Regions from separate parts of the Staphylococcus sp. AC872 genome, predicted to be linked through region 1. Evidence: riboswitches for the same ligand, from Rfam matches in the RefSeq annotation. Region 1 holds a riboswitch; each other region holds the start of a gene.
The links. Region 1 has a riboswitch for S-adenosylmethionine ahead of metX (homoserine O-acetyltransferase MetX). Riboswitches for the same ligand answer to the same signal wherever they lie in the genome.

Region 1 (3,219 bases):
ACATACGACTTAGAAGTATGGTTACCAAGCTATAACGACTACAAAGAAATCAGTTCATGTTCAAACTGTACTGACTTCCAAGCACGACGTGCCAATATCCGTTTCAAACGTGATAATGCAGCTAAACCTGAATTAGCGCATACGTTAAATGGTAGTGGTTTAGCTGTAGGTCGTACATTCGCAGCAATTGTTGAGAACTACCAAAATGAAGATGGTACTGTAACTATCCCTGAAGCCTTAGTACCATTCATGGGTGGTAAAACTCATATTCAAAAGCCAACTAAATAATTTAGATTGTTAGCGAATGACTAGCTATACAATGCGCGGTAATGAAGAGCCATCATTGCCGCGTATTTTTTTATGTCAATAACCTAAAGTATGAGGGTAGGGGAGGGACATTAAGTAAAATTTAGATGCAAAATAGTGGGGGGGGAGTCTAACTATTTATAGAAAATTCTGTCATATTTAAAATATTGTGATGACGGAATTTTAAAAGTGAGGGTTGTCTGACGTAACACATACCGACGTCTAAAGTGATTGCCGTTTTCATCATTGTATATTAGACTTGAGTTTATTATTTAAACGTAAATGCGTTTGTAACTAGAAAGGGGGAGACAAGATGACCCATCTCACATTTATACAAGGTGTTAAAGAATGCATTCCAACATTATTAGGGTATGCAGGTGTTGGTATTTCATTTGGCATCGTTGCTGCATCTCAAAAGTTTAGTTTATTAGAAATTATATTACTTTGTTTGATTATTTATGCTGGTGCGGCGCAATTTATTATATGTGCGTTAGTTATAGCTGGAACACCCATAACAGCGATAGTGTTAACAACATTTATTGTTAATTCACGTATGTTTTTATTAAGTATGACGTTAGCACCCAATTTTAAGTCTTATGGTTTATGGAATCGAATTGGACTTGGTTCTTTAGTAACCGATGAAACATTTGGTGTAGCCATCACGCCTTATTTAAAAGGTGAGCCAATTAACGATCGTTGGTTGCATGGTTTAAACATCACAGCATATTTGTTTTGGACCTTTTCTTGTGTAGTTGGTGCTATATTCGGCAAATATATTTCGAATCCAGAGATGTTAGGATTAGATTTTGCGATTACAGCTATGTTTGTATTTTTAGGTATTGCTCAATTTGAATCTGTTAAAAAGTCTAAGATCAACATTTATCTTGTGCTGATTCTATGCGTCATTGTGATGATGTTAACGTTAAGCTTTGTTATGCCCTCGTATGTAGCGATTATAATATCTGCGGTTGTCGCATCTACATTAGGGGTGGTGATGGACAGATGATGACAGATCAACATATGTTAATCATTATTATTCTATGTGGTATTGTTACGATTTTAGTCAGAGTGATTCCATTTATGATGATTTCACGAGTAAATCTACCAGATGTTATTATTCAATGGTTATCCTTTATACCTATCACACTTTTTACAGCACTTGTCTTGGACGGTATTATTCAACAACATGAAGGTAGTGTAGGCTATACACTCAATGTGCCATTCATTATTGCATTAATACCAACTGTATTATTAGCCATATATACGAGAAGCCTAACCTGGACCATTTTAGGCGGTATTGCATTTATCGCTCTATTGAGATTCTTTCTATAGAAATCAAGGTCTACATATTGAATTTCGTGATAGAGTTAGTTAAAATTTAAGTAGTTAGAAAATTTAGATAATTAATATATTTATTCAAAACTTAATCATAAAATCTTATTCAGAGAAGTTGAGGGACTTGGCCCATAGACGCTTCAGTAACCGGCTATAAAGAATACGAGTACGGTGCTAAAACCAACGAGCACTCGAATGATAAGTACTGAACCGCTTCTTACTTCTCATAGAGTAAGAAGCTTTTTTATTTAAAGGAGGATGGATTCATATATGTCGAATTATACAGTTGATACATTAGAATTAGGCCAATTCACGACAGAGTCTGGAGAAACGATACAAAACTTAAAATTAAAATATGAACATGTAGGTTATCCTGGACAACCATTAGCATTAGTTTGCCATGCATTAACTGGCAATCATCTTACATATGGTACAGATGAACATCCAGGTTGGTGGCGTGAAATTATTGATGGTGGTTATATGCCTATCAATGATTATCAATTTTTAACATTCAACGTCATAGGGAGTCCATTTGGTTCAAGTTCAAAGCATAATGATCCACATTTTCCAGATCATTTAACATTAAGAGATATCGTACGTGCACTTGAGAAGGGGATAGAAGCATTAGGGTTTAATAAAATAGATATTTTAATCGGTGGGAGTTTAGGTGGTATGCAAGCGCTCGAATTACTTTATAATCGACGATTCCAAGTAGATAAAGCGGTTATACTTGCTGCTACAGATAAAACCTCATCGTACAGTTGTGCCTTTAATGAGATTGCTAGACAAGCGATTCATATCGGAGGTAAAGAAGGTTTAAGTATTGCTCGACAATTAGGATTTTTAACCTATCGATCTTCTAAAAGTTATGATCAACGCTTCACACCTGAAGAGGTAGTTAGTTATCAACAACATCAAGGGAACAAGTTCAAAGAATCCTTTGATTTATCATGTTATTTAACACTGCTGGACGTCTTAGATAGTCATAATATTGATAGAGGCAGAGATGATGTTGATAAAGTGTTTAAATCATTAGACACAAAGGTATTAACGATGGGATTCATAGATGATTTGTTATATCCAGATGATCAAGTATTAGCGGCAGGACAACGTTTTAAATATCATCGACACTTTTTTGTACCAGATAATGTGGGGCACGATGGTTTCTTACTTAACTTTGAAGATTGGGCACCTAATTTATATCACTTTTTAAATGCGAAACATATTCGACGATAATGACTATTTTTATAATCATAAAATAAGTTGTATTTCACTCTAAAGTACTGCTAGAATTGACCGACATAAATACCAGTAGTACTTTATTGTTTATTTTTTTCAAAGAGGTTAAAATGGTAATTATAGTCAAAAAAAGTATGGGAGTGGCGTGTGTGTTTTCAAAAATACAACCTAAAGCAACTATTATAGGTACATTAGCATTAGTGATAGTCGCTTTAGTAACACATGTATTACCTATTCTCGGCTTAATTTTATGTTTATTTGCAACAATCCCAGGTGTCGTATTATGGAACAAATCTATTCAGTCATTTGGAATTAGTGCCTTAGTAACAGTTATAATTA
Region 2 (3,219 bases), on a different contig from region 1:
TGTACCTGCTAATTTAGACGTGAAACCACTTAAGAAATGATACATTGCTTGATCTTTATTTAATTTTGAAATTGGAGGAATCACTCCAAATGCATCTGCAGTTAAAAAGATAATCGTATTAGGATGTGCTGCTTTTGAAGGTAATACAATATTATCAATATGATGAATAGGATAAGCTGCTCTTGTATTTTCAGTGAATTTATTATCATCGAAATCAACAGTACCGTCTTCTTTAACGACTGTGTTTTCTAAGATAGTGCCGTATTCAATAGCATCATAAATTTGTGGCTCTTTTTCTTTTGAAAGATTGATTGCTTTTGCATAACAACCACCTTCAATGTTGAACACGCCATTTTTATTCCAACCATGTTCATCGTCACCGATTAATTTTCTTTCAGGATCAGCTGACAACGTTGTTTTACCTGTACCTGATAAACCAAAGAATAGTGCTACATCGCCTTTTTCTCCCACGTTAGCAGAGCAATGCATACTCATAATATCTTGCATAGGTAATAGGTAATTCATTACTGAAAAGATACCTTTTTTCATTTCCCCAGCATATTCTGTACCACCGATTAAAATCACTTTATGTTTAAATGACACAATGACAAACGTTTCAGTCTTCGTGCCATCAACTTCAGGATCAGCTTTGAAATGTGGTGCAGATACAATTGTAAAGTTAGGTTTGATTGATTTTGCTTCTTCTTTAGATTCAGGACGAATGAACATGTTATGTGCAAATAAATTATGCCATGCTAATTCGTTAATGACAGTTAATTTCAAACGTGAATCTTTATCACTACCTGCGTAACCATTAAAAACATATAATTCGTCTTTCTTGCCTAAGTAGTCTAATACTTTATTGTAAAGCTTTAAAAATGTTTCTTCATCGATAGGTTGATTGACGTCTCCCCAATCTACATTATCTCTATATGAAGGTTCAGTAACGATAAACTTATCCTTAGGTGAGCGGCCAGTGTATTTACCAGTGCTAGCATTAATAGCACCTAATTCAGTAAGTTCACCTTCATTATTATCTAATATTTTATTGTAAAGTTGAGTTGTTGATAGTTGAAACTTTGTTGATGGTTTTTCTAATAATTGTTTAATTTTAGTCGTTTCAGAGTATGTATCAATCGACATACTTAATCCCTCCAGATAGTTATAATGTAAGCCTTTACATTTCAATAGTATAACATATCAATTTAATTAATCCACCGTAAATTATTACTAAAATAACTTAAATCATAAATTGACATTAATTCTCTTATTAGGTAGTATTAATTTTAACGGATTCTCTTATCCTGAGTGGTGGAGGGACATGGACCCAATGAAACCCAGCAACCTCTTTTTACATATAAAAAGAAAGGTGCCAAACCGTTTGCAGACGTATAATGTCTGAACGATAAGAGCGAATGGACGTATAAGAGCCTTCACTCTATCTAGGTAGTAGTAGAAGGCTCTTTTATTTAGCTCAAATAAAAGAGAATTATCGTAATATATTTTAAAAGGAGCAAAACATGACTAACAATAAACGATTATTTACTTCAGAATCAGTAACTGAAGGACATCCAGATAAAATTGCTGATCAGGTATCTGATGCAATCTTAGACGAAATTCTTAAAGACGACCCTAATGCACGTGTGGCTTGTGAGACTACAGTGACAACTGGAATGGCATTAATTTCAGGTGAAATATCAACGACGACATATGTTGATATTCCGAAAGTTGTAAGAGAGACCATTAAAGAAATTGGTTATACACGTGCTAAATATGGTTACGATTCACAAACGATGGCCGTTTTAACTGCCATTGATGAACAATCACCAGATATCGCTCAAGGTGTTGATACAGCATTAGAATACCGTGATGATATTTCTGAAGAAGAAATTGAAGCAACTGGTGCAGGTGACCAAGGATTAATGTTTGGTTATGCTACAAACGAAACAGATACTTATATGCCGTTACCTATTTTCTTATCTCATCAATTAGCGAAACGTCTATCAGATGTACGTAAAGATGACATTATAGACTATTTACGTCCGGATGGTAAGGTTCAGGTCACTGTAGAATATGATGAAAATGATAAACCTAAACGTATTGATACTATTGTTGTGTCAACGCAACACGCTGAAGATAAATCTTTAGAAGAAATTCAAGAGGATATTAAAAAACATGTTATTTATCCAACTGTTCCAGAATCATTAATGGATGATAAGACAAAATTCTATATTAATCCTACAGGACGTTTTGTAATCGGTGGACCACAAGGGGATGCTGGATTAACAGGACGTAAAATTATCGTGGATACGTATGGTGGTTATGCACGCCATGGTGGTGGTTGCTTCAGTGGTAAGGATCCAACTAAAGTAGACCGTTCTGCTGCTTATGCTGCTAGATATGTAGCGAAGAATATTGTTGCTGCAGAATTAGCTGAACAATGTGAAGTCCAACTTGCATACGCAATAGGTGTAGCTGAACCAGTATCAATAGCTATAGATACCTTCGGAACAGGTAAAGTAACAGAGGCTGAATTAGTTGAAGCGGTTAGAGCAAACTTTGATTTAAGACCAGCTGGTATCATTAAAATGTTGGATTTAAAACAACCTATTTATAAACAAACCGCTGCATATGGTCATTTCGGACGTACTGACGTATTATTACCATGGGAAAAATTAGATAAAGTCAACGTTTTAAAAGATACGATTAACAAAGTTTAAACGAAATAACTTATGGGATGTTTGAAATATAATAAGATAAATTGCGACTAAATGTCGAAAATGTCATCATTATGTTTTATAATTAGTTGTATTGATCATATAAAAGGAGCGTTGATGTGATGAGTTTATCTTCACCTATTGGTATAGGGTTAATTGTTGCAGTAGTCATTGCATTTATCTTTTTTGTACTATTTTTAATTGCTTTAAATAGTAAGAAAAAGATTAAGCAACAAACAGAAGAAGAATACCAACAAAAAGAACAAAGTATAAAGGCATCTCATGAAGAAGCTTTAGAAAAAGAACGTATTGAGAATAAAAAGGCAGTTACGAAACAAAAAGAAGATTATGAAGCTACAGTAAATAGTAAAGAAAGAGAAATTGATGCATTAAAGCTATTCTCTAAAAACCATAGTGAATATGTAACTGATATGCGATTAATTGGTATTCGTGAGCGTTTAGTCAATGAAAAACGTATTCGTCCTGAAGATATGCATATCAT
Region 3 (3,219 bases), on a different contig from region 1:
TATTTATAATTCTATTTATCAACTAAAAAACCGAGACTAAAAAGTCTCAGTTTTTAATCATATTTATGCTTTATTTTTTAATTTCGGATACCCAATTAAAATAGCAATCAGCCCACATACTCCAAGCATGATTGGATAAATACTATAAGGTACAAGTAAGAATGGTGAGATACCAGCCACTCCTGCAGCTGAAATAACTTGAGGACTATATGGTAATAAGCCTTGGAAACATCCACCAAATATATCTAAAATACTAGCTGATTTACGTGGATCAACATCATATTCATCTGCTATATTTTTAGCTAATGGTCCTGACATAATGATTGAAATAGTATTATTAGCTGTTGCAATATCTGCTACACTAACTAAACTGGCAATACCTATTTCAGCCCCACGTTTAGATTTCACGCGCCCTCTAACTACATTTAACAACCAATCTATACCGCCATTATGTTGAATAAGTCCTACTAAACCACCAATTAATAGGGCAATCATCGCAATATCTTCCATACCTATAATCCCTTTAGATACAGCACTTAGTAATCCTTTCCAACCAAATGAGCCATCAATAAGACCAATGATTCCAGATAAAACTGTTCCACCAATAAGAACGATAATCACATTGACACCAACTAGCGCTAGAATCAACACCAATAGATATGGAATGACTTTAACTAATTGGAAATCATAACTTTTAGAATGATCCATGGAAATACCATTTGTTAGGAAAAATAGTACAACTATAGTTAATATCGCACCTGGTAAAACAATTCTAAAGTTTACTTTAAATTTATCTTTCATCTTCGTATGTTGTGTACGTACAGCCGCTATCGTAGTATCAGAAATCATAGAAAGATTATCTCCAAACATAGCGCCACCAACTACTGTAGCCATAGATAATGCTGCAGAGACATCTGTTGCTTGCGCAAAGCCAAATCCTACTGGTGCAATAGCTGCTACTGTGCCTACTGATGTTCCCATTGAAATAGAAACAAACATACAAATGATAAATAAACCTACTATAATTAAATTTTCAGGGATGAGAGACAATCCCAAATTTACAGTAGAAGTCACGCCACCCATTTTCTCTGTAGTCGTAGAAAATGCGCCTGCTAAAATAAAGATAAGCATCATTAAAATAATATTTGAATGACCTGCACCTTTAGTAAACACTTCAACTTTAGTGGCAAATTTTTCTTTGCGATTCATCAACAAAGCAACGATTACTGTAATCGTTATCGCAACATTTAACGGCATCGTCGTGAAATCACCCGAGATGATACCTACACCTAAAAATAACAACATAAATAATAATAACGGAAATAACGCCCAAGCATTACCCTTTTTAGTTTCTTTCATCATTAGACCTACTTCCTTACAAAAAATACCTCTTTTCCTTATGATAAAGAAAAGAGGTCCATCTACAACGATTATCCCCTTATCTTCAAACCTAGACAGGTTACTGGAATTGGCACATGATTCAATGTTGCCGAAGCTTCATAGGGCCAGTCCCTCCACTTCTCTTGATAAGTGATTCATATTTAACGTTTACGTTACAAGATAATTCCTATGACGTCAATCATAAATTATAACTTCGTCGTAAAATATTTTTCATAAATAATTAATGCAACAGCAACTACGAATAACATTGCAATAGCTATACCAAAGACGATCCACCATTTTAAATAAAGTGATACAATCATTAAAATAATAGAAATGATCGTCATACTAATCATCAGTATTTTAAATTGTCGTTCACGTTGTTGAGAGATCACTTTATAATCTCGATGATTTTTCCTTTGTGTATCATCATCAATTTGTAATTTAGTTTCTATATAAAAAACAAACGCCATAGTTACCATTAGGATTAAGAAACCAATCCATACATGGGATTGTGATATTAGCACTATTCCGGCATAACCTAAATACAAACACCCCGCAATAATACCTAATAACCGGTCGATTGTTTGATTAATCCATATGATATTATTTTTAATATTTTTATTAACAAAATACAGATTTTTTAATGCATTGGTTAAAGCAAATAAAAGTATTAAAATGATTAAAAACCATTGATTTTTAGTAAATAACGAAAATATAACTATAGCGATTATACCTATTATGAACGGAGCAACCCTTATAAACCTATCTTTCACCATGTCATAACCTCCTTTAGATATAAGATTTAATTTGCATGTCCTCGTATAAAATGCCAATCCCTTAAATATATAGGGTATTTTTTAATTAAATTTCATTCTTCAAAAAGGTTAATAATTTTATATTTTTATTTTACATTAAACATATTTTTATTCCAAATTCATAATAAAATTGGATATAGTTATCATATAATTTGTCACAAAAAAATAGTCGATAAAGTATTAACACTTTATCGACCAACTTATATTCATTAGTTAATTTGAATACCGCCTGTCACACCGAAGACTTGTCCAGTTGTATAACTTGATTCTTCAGATGCTAATAGGACATATGTTCCTGATAATTCAACAGGTTGTCCTGCACGGCCAAGTGGTGTTTCCTTACCAAATTCAGGAATATTTCGTTGTGGTTGTCCACCAGTAATTTGTAATGGTGACCAAAATGGTCCTGGGGCTACACAATTGACACGAATACCTTTTGCGCCAAGTTCTTCTGATAAACTTTTTGTTAATGAGATAATTGCAGCTTTCGAAGCGGCATAATCATGTAAAATAGGACTTGGATTATATCCTTGAACAGATGATGTTGTTGTAATTGATGCACCTGGTTGTAAATATTCTAACGCTTTTTGTACTGTCCAAAATATAGGATATACATTGGTTTCAAATGTCTCTTTAAATGATTGTGTATCAAACCCTTGTATATCGTCATGGTATTGTTGATGTCCAGCTACTAATGTCACATTATCCAGCCCACCAAGTTGTTGATGTGCTTCTTCGACCATGTCATAGTTAAATTGTTCATCACGTATATCACCAGGCAGTAACACTGCTTTTTGTCCCGCTTCTTCAATCACTTGTTTAACTTCTTGTGCGTCTTTGTCTTCACTTGGAAGATAATTAATAGCAACATCTGCGCCTTCTTTAGCATAAGCAATAGCTGCTGCGCGTCCAATGGCAGAATCGCCACCAGTGACTAACATTTTATATCCTTTTAATCGACCGTGTCCGACGTATGATGTCTCACCGCAATCTGGTTCAGGTTTTAATTGGCTTTGCAAGC
Region 4 (3,219 bases), on a different contig from region 1:
TAAGTAAGCTAAGTTACCTAAACCACCAGCACCGATAACTCCGGCAATTGCTGTAGATCCCACTAATGCAATTGCTGTTACTGTTAAACCTGATACTAACGCCGGCATTGCTTCAGGTAGTAATACTTTTCTTACTACAGTCCAAGTATTAGCACCCATAGACCACGCTGCCTCAATTACCCCTTTATCTATCTCTTTGAAAGCAATTTCTACTAATCTAGCCTAGAATGGCGCTGCACCTATGATTAATGCAGGTAGTGCACCTGTTGGACCACTTATTGTGCCTAAAACGACACTTGTAAATGGTATTAATAACAAGATTAAAATGATGAACGGTATCGCTCTAAATAGGTTCACGATAAATGAAACGATTGAATAAAATATTCTTGCCACTTTTGAATGACTCTTAGCCGATAAAAATAATAAAACACCTAAAATCAATCCAAATATAAAAGCAAATATTGTTGATACGACAGTCATATAAAGTGTTTCAACAATGGCTTGCCAAACTTCTGGCCATTGGACGTTCGGCATTGTAATCATTTCTTGGAGTATTTCTCCAACTGACTTACCCATGTCTTAACACCTCCACATTCACATGTTTCTCATTAAGATTAGATTTGAAATCTTCGAAATTTTCAGAACTTATAAAAGGTATATGGATAACTAAAAATCCTAATGTACCATTTCTTGTATTTTTAATGTCAGCTTCTAAAATATTAACGTCAATCTGATGCGTTTTTGTAATGTACGATACAATTGGTTGAGTCGTATTTTCACCGTTAAAATTCAATCTAACTATGTAAGCATTGTTATCTAATGGTTCTAACGCATCTAATGATTCCTCAAAATCCTCATTTAAATCATCTTTTACAAATCGTCTCGTTACTTCGTGTTGTGGATTTTCAAATACTTGGCTAACTTGACCTTGTTCTATCACGCGTCCGTTTTCCATAACTGCGACTTCATCACAAATTCGGCGAATCACTTGCATTTCATGTGTGATTAACACGATTGTTAAATTTTGTTGCTCACGTATTTTTAATAATAAGTCTAAAATTTCATCTGTAGTTTGAGGATCAAGTGCACTTGTAGCTTCATCACAAAGCAATACTGTCGGATCATTGGCTAATGCTCTGGCAATACCAACTCTTTGTTTCTGTCCACCAGACAACTCAGATGGATAAGCATTTTCTCGTCCCTTCAAGCCTACAAGTTCTATTAATTCATTTGCCTTACGTTTTGCTTCTCCTCTAGATAATCCTGCAATTTCTAGTGGGAATGTAATATTTTTAAGTACAGTTCTCGACCATAGTAAATTAAAATGTTGGAAAATCATACTTACTTTTTGGCGCTTCTTACGTAAATCTGACTTCGATAATTGACTTATGCTATCTCCATCAATAATAACTTCTCCAGAAGTGGGTGCTTCTAAATTATTAAACATTCTAATTAAGGTACTCTTACCTGCTCCAGAAAAACCAATCACCCCAAAAATGGAACCGGATTGAATGTTTAAATCAACGTGATCTACAGCGAGTACGTCTTTATTTTTCGTATGATATCGTTTCACGATTTGTTTTAACTCAATCACGTTAATGCCTCCTTGTTTATAACTAATACAAATTAAAAAATGCTTCCTCAAAACTTTAGACTGTTTGAGAAAGCATTTTAAAATATCTTTCTCTCATCTTCTAAAGTTTACCTTTATGTGAATTGGCACCATTTCTATATAAGACGGTTGCCGGGCTTCGTAGGGCACATCCCTCCACCTCTCTCGATAAGAGTGTTTGCATGATTTAATTTTATTTAATCCTACCATCACGGTAGAGATTCGTCAATAATTATTTTAAATTTTCTAACAAATAAGGAACAGACCTAAACGCATACAATCTTTTTACTTCTTTATCCTTATTCATTAACATTAATACTGGTACTGACATAATTTGATGTGTTTCACTAAACTTTGGATGAAAGTTCATATCAATTTTCTTAACCGGAAGTTTCAAAATTTCATTTGCAATATCCAACATTCTTTCAGACACTTTACATGTACCGCATGTAGGCGTATATCCGAAAATGAGATGTTTATCTTCACCAAAGTTTTCAGTCACATCGTCTATTTCGATTGATTTACTCATTCACTAAAACTAACCTTTCAGTTTTTAAATTAGGTATAAGGGATTTCTCTTTTTTGCAATTAAATCCATGTTTGGTAAGTACATGCGCTAAATAATTTTTAGGACAATTGGCCACTTCGCAAAATGTTTTATCTACAAAAATATGTTCAGACTCACTTAAATACCGTTTGAACCATTTTCTAATTCGATCCCCTTCGTCATCTGAATCAGCTAAGACGAAAACTTGTTTACCATAAAGTGATTCTATCATATCATCTATCTTATCTATACTCATAGTACCATGCGTACAAATAATACTTACTGGTTCTGCAATGACTTGCTGCACTCGTTTTTTATCAGATTTACCTTCAACAATGATTACTTTATTCACAATAGTCATAAGTATTCACCCTTTAAAAATCGAAAATTAGCTATCACTATTTAATTCCACGAAGATGCTATTTATAAAACATATACTACAAAAACTTAAAATGAATTAACCATTTCATTACACTGTTAATATCTTTTTTACAAATAGCATCAATGTCTTTTTAAATCTAAGTTCATCAGATTATATGTACGCATGCCTATAAAATTCTTCCTTCGGTTCGCCTCTGCTTTCGCAATGGCATAAGTGTTTCTAAAATCTAAAGATTTAAGAAACACTAAAAAAAACTCCTTGATACGAGATCGAGGAGTTTGCAAATATTATTCGCCAATCATTTCTGAATATTGTTCTGCTGATAATAATTCGTCAATTTGGCTTTCGTCACTAATTTCTACTTTAACCATCCATGCTTTTTCGTATGGTGATTCGTTTACAAATTCAGGACTATCTTCTAATTCTTCATTAACTTCAACTACTTTACCAGTAATTGGTGCATATAATTCAGATACAGTTTTTACAGATTCAACACTACCGAAAGTGTCGCCTTCGTTTAATTCATCATCAGTTTCAGGTAATTCAACGAATACGATATCACCTAACTCGTTTTGAGCATATTCAGTAATACCAATTGTCGCTACATTTCCTTCAACTTTAACCCATTCATGTTCTTTAGAGTATTTAAATTCGTTTGGTACTGCCACGATAAATCCC

Region 2: it holds a riboswitch for S-adenosylmethionine, as region 1 does, so the genes downstream of both, metK (methionine adenosyltransferase) here and metX (homoserine O-acetyltransferase MetX) in region 1, are expected to answer to the same signal.
Region 3: it holds a riboswitch for S-adenosylmethionine, as region 1 does, so the genes downstream of both, ACZ267_RS00775 (Na+/H+ antiporter NhaC family protein) here and metX (homoserine O-acetyltransferase MetX) in region 1, are expected to answer to the same signal.
Region 4: it holds a riboswitch for S-adenosylmethionine, as region 1 does, so the genes downstream of both, ACZ267_RS08415 (methionine ABC transporter ATP-binding protein) here and metX (homoserine O-acetyltransferase MetX) in region 1, are expected to answer to the same signal.

Annotation. Positions count from the first base shown of each region.
Region 1 is NZ_CEEDKW010000003.1:179,023-182,241, forward strand. It holds gene serS (serine--tRNA ligase) at 1-288, shown strand, start outside; gene ACZ267_RS06635 (AzlC family ABC transporter permease) at 620-1,312, shown strand; gene ACZ267_RS06640 (AzlD domain-containing protein) at 1,309-1,638, shown strand; SAM riboswitch class I at 1,741-1,846, shown strand; gene metX (homoserine O-acetyltransferase MetX) at 1,912-2,877, shown strand; gene ACZ267_RS06650 (YybS family protein) at 3,015-3,219, shown strand, end outside.
Region 2 is NZ_CEEDKW010000006.1:78,544-81,762, reverse strand. It holds gene pckA (phosphoenolpyruvate carboxykinase (ATP)) at 1-1,143, opposite strand, end outside; SAM riboswitch class I at 1,297-1,412, shown strand; gene metK (methionine adenosyltransferase) at 1,521-2,720, shown strand; gene ACZ267_RS10000 (NERD domain-containing protein) at 2,840-3,219, shown strand, end outside.
Region 3 is NZ_CEEDKW010000001.1:133,077-136,295, forward strand. It holds gene ACZ267_RS00775 (Na+/H+ antiporter NhaC family protein) at 64-1,359, opposite strand; SAM riboswitch class I at 1,436-1,533, opposite strand; gene ACZ267_RS00780 (hypothetical protein) at 1,587-2,159, opposite strand; gene ACZ267_RS00785 (SDR family oxidoreductase) at 2,408-3,219, opposite strand, start outside.
Region 4 is NZ_CEEDKW010000004.1:234,769-237,987, reverse strand. It holds partial or broken gene ACZ267_RS08420 (methionine ABC transporter permease) at 1-576, opposite strand, end outside; gene ACZ267_RS08415 (methionine ABC transporter ATP-binding protein) at 569-1,594, opposite strand; SAM riboswitch class I at 1,685-1,787, opposite strand; gene ACZ267_RS08410 (thioredoxin family protein) at 1,845-2,141, opposite strand; gene ACZ267_RS08405 (toprim domain-containing protein) at 2,134-2,520, opposite strand; gene gcvH (glycine cleavage system protein GcvH) at 2,829-3,209, opposite strand.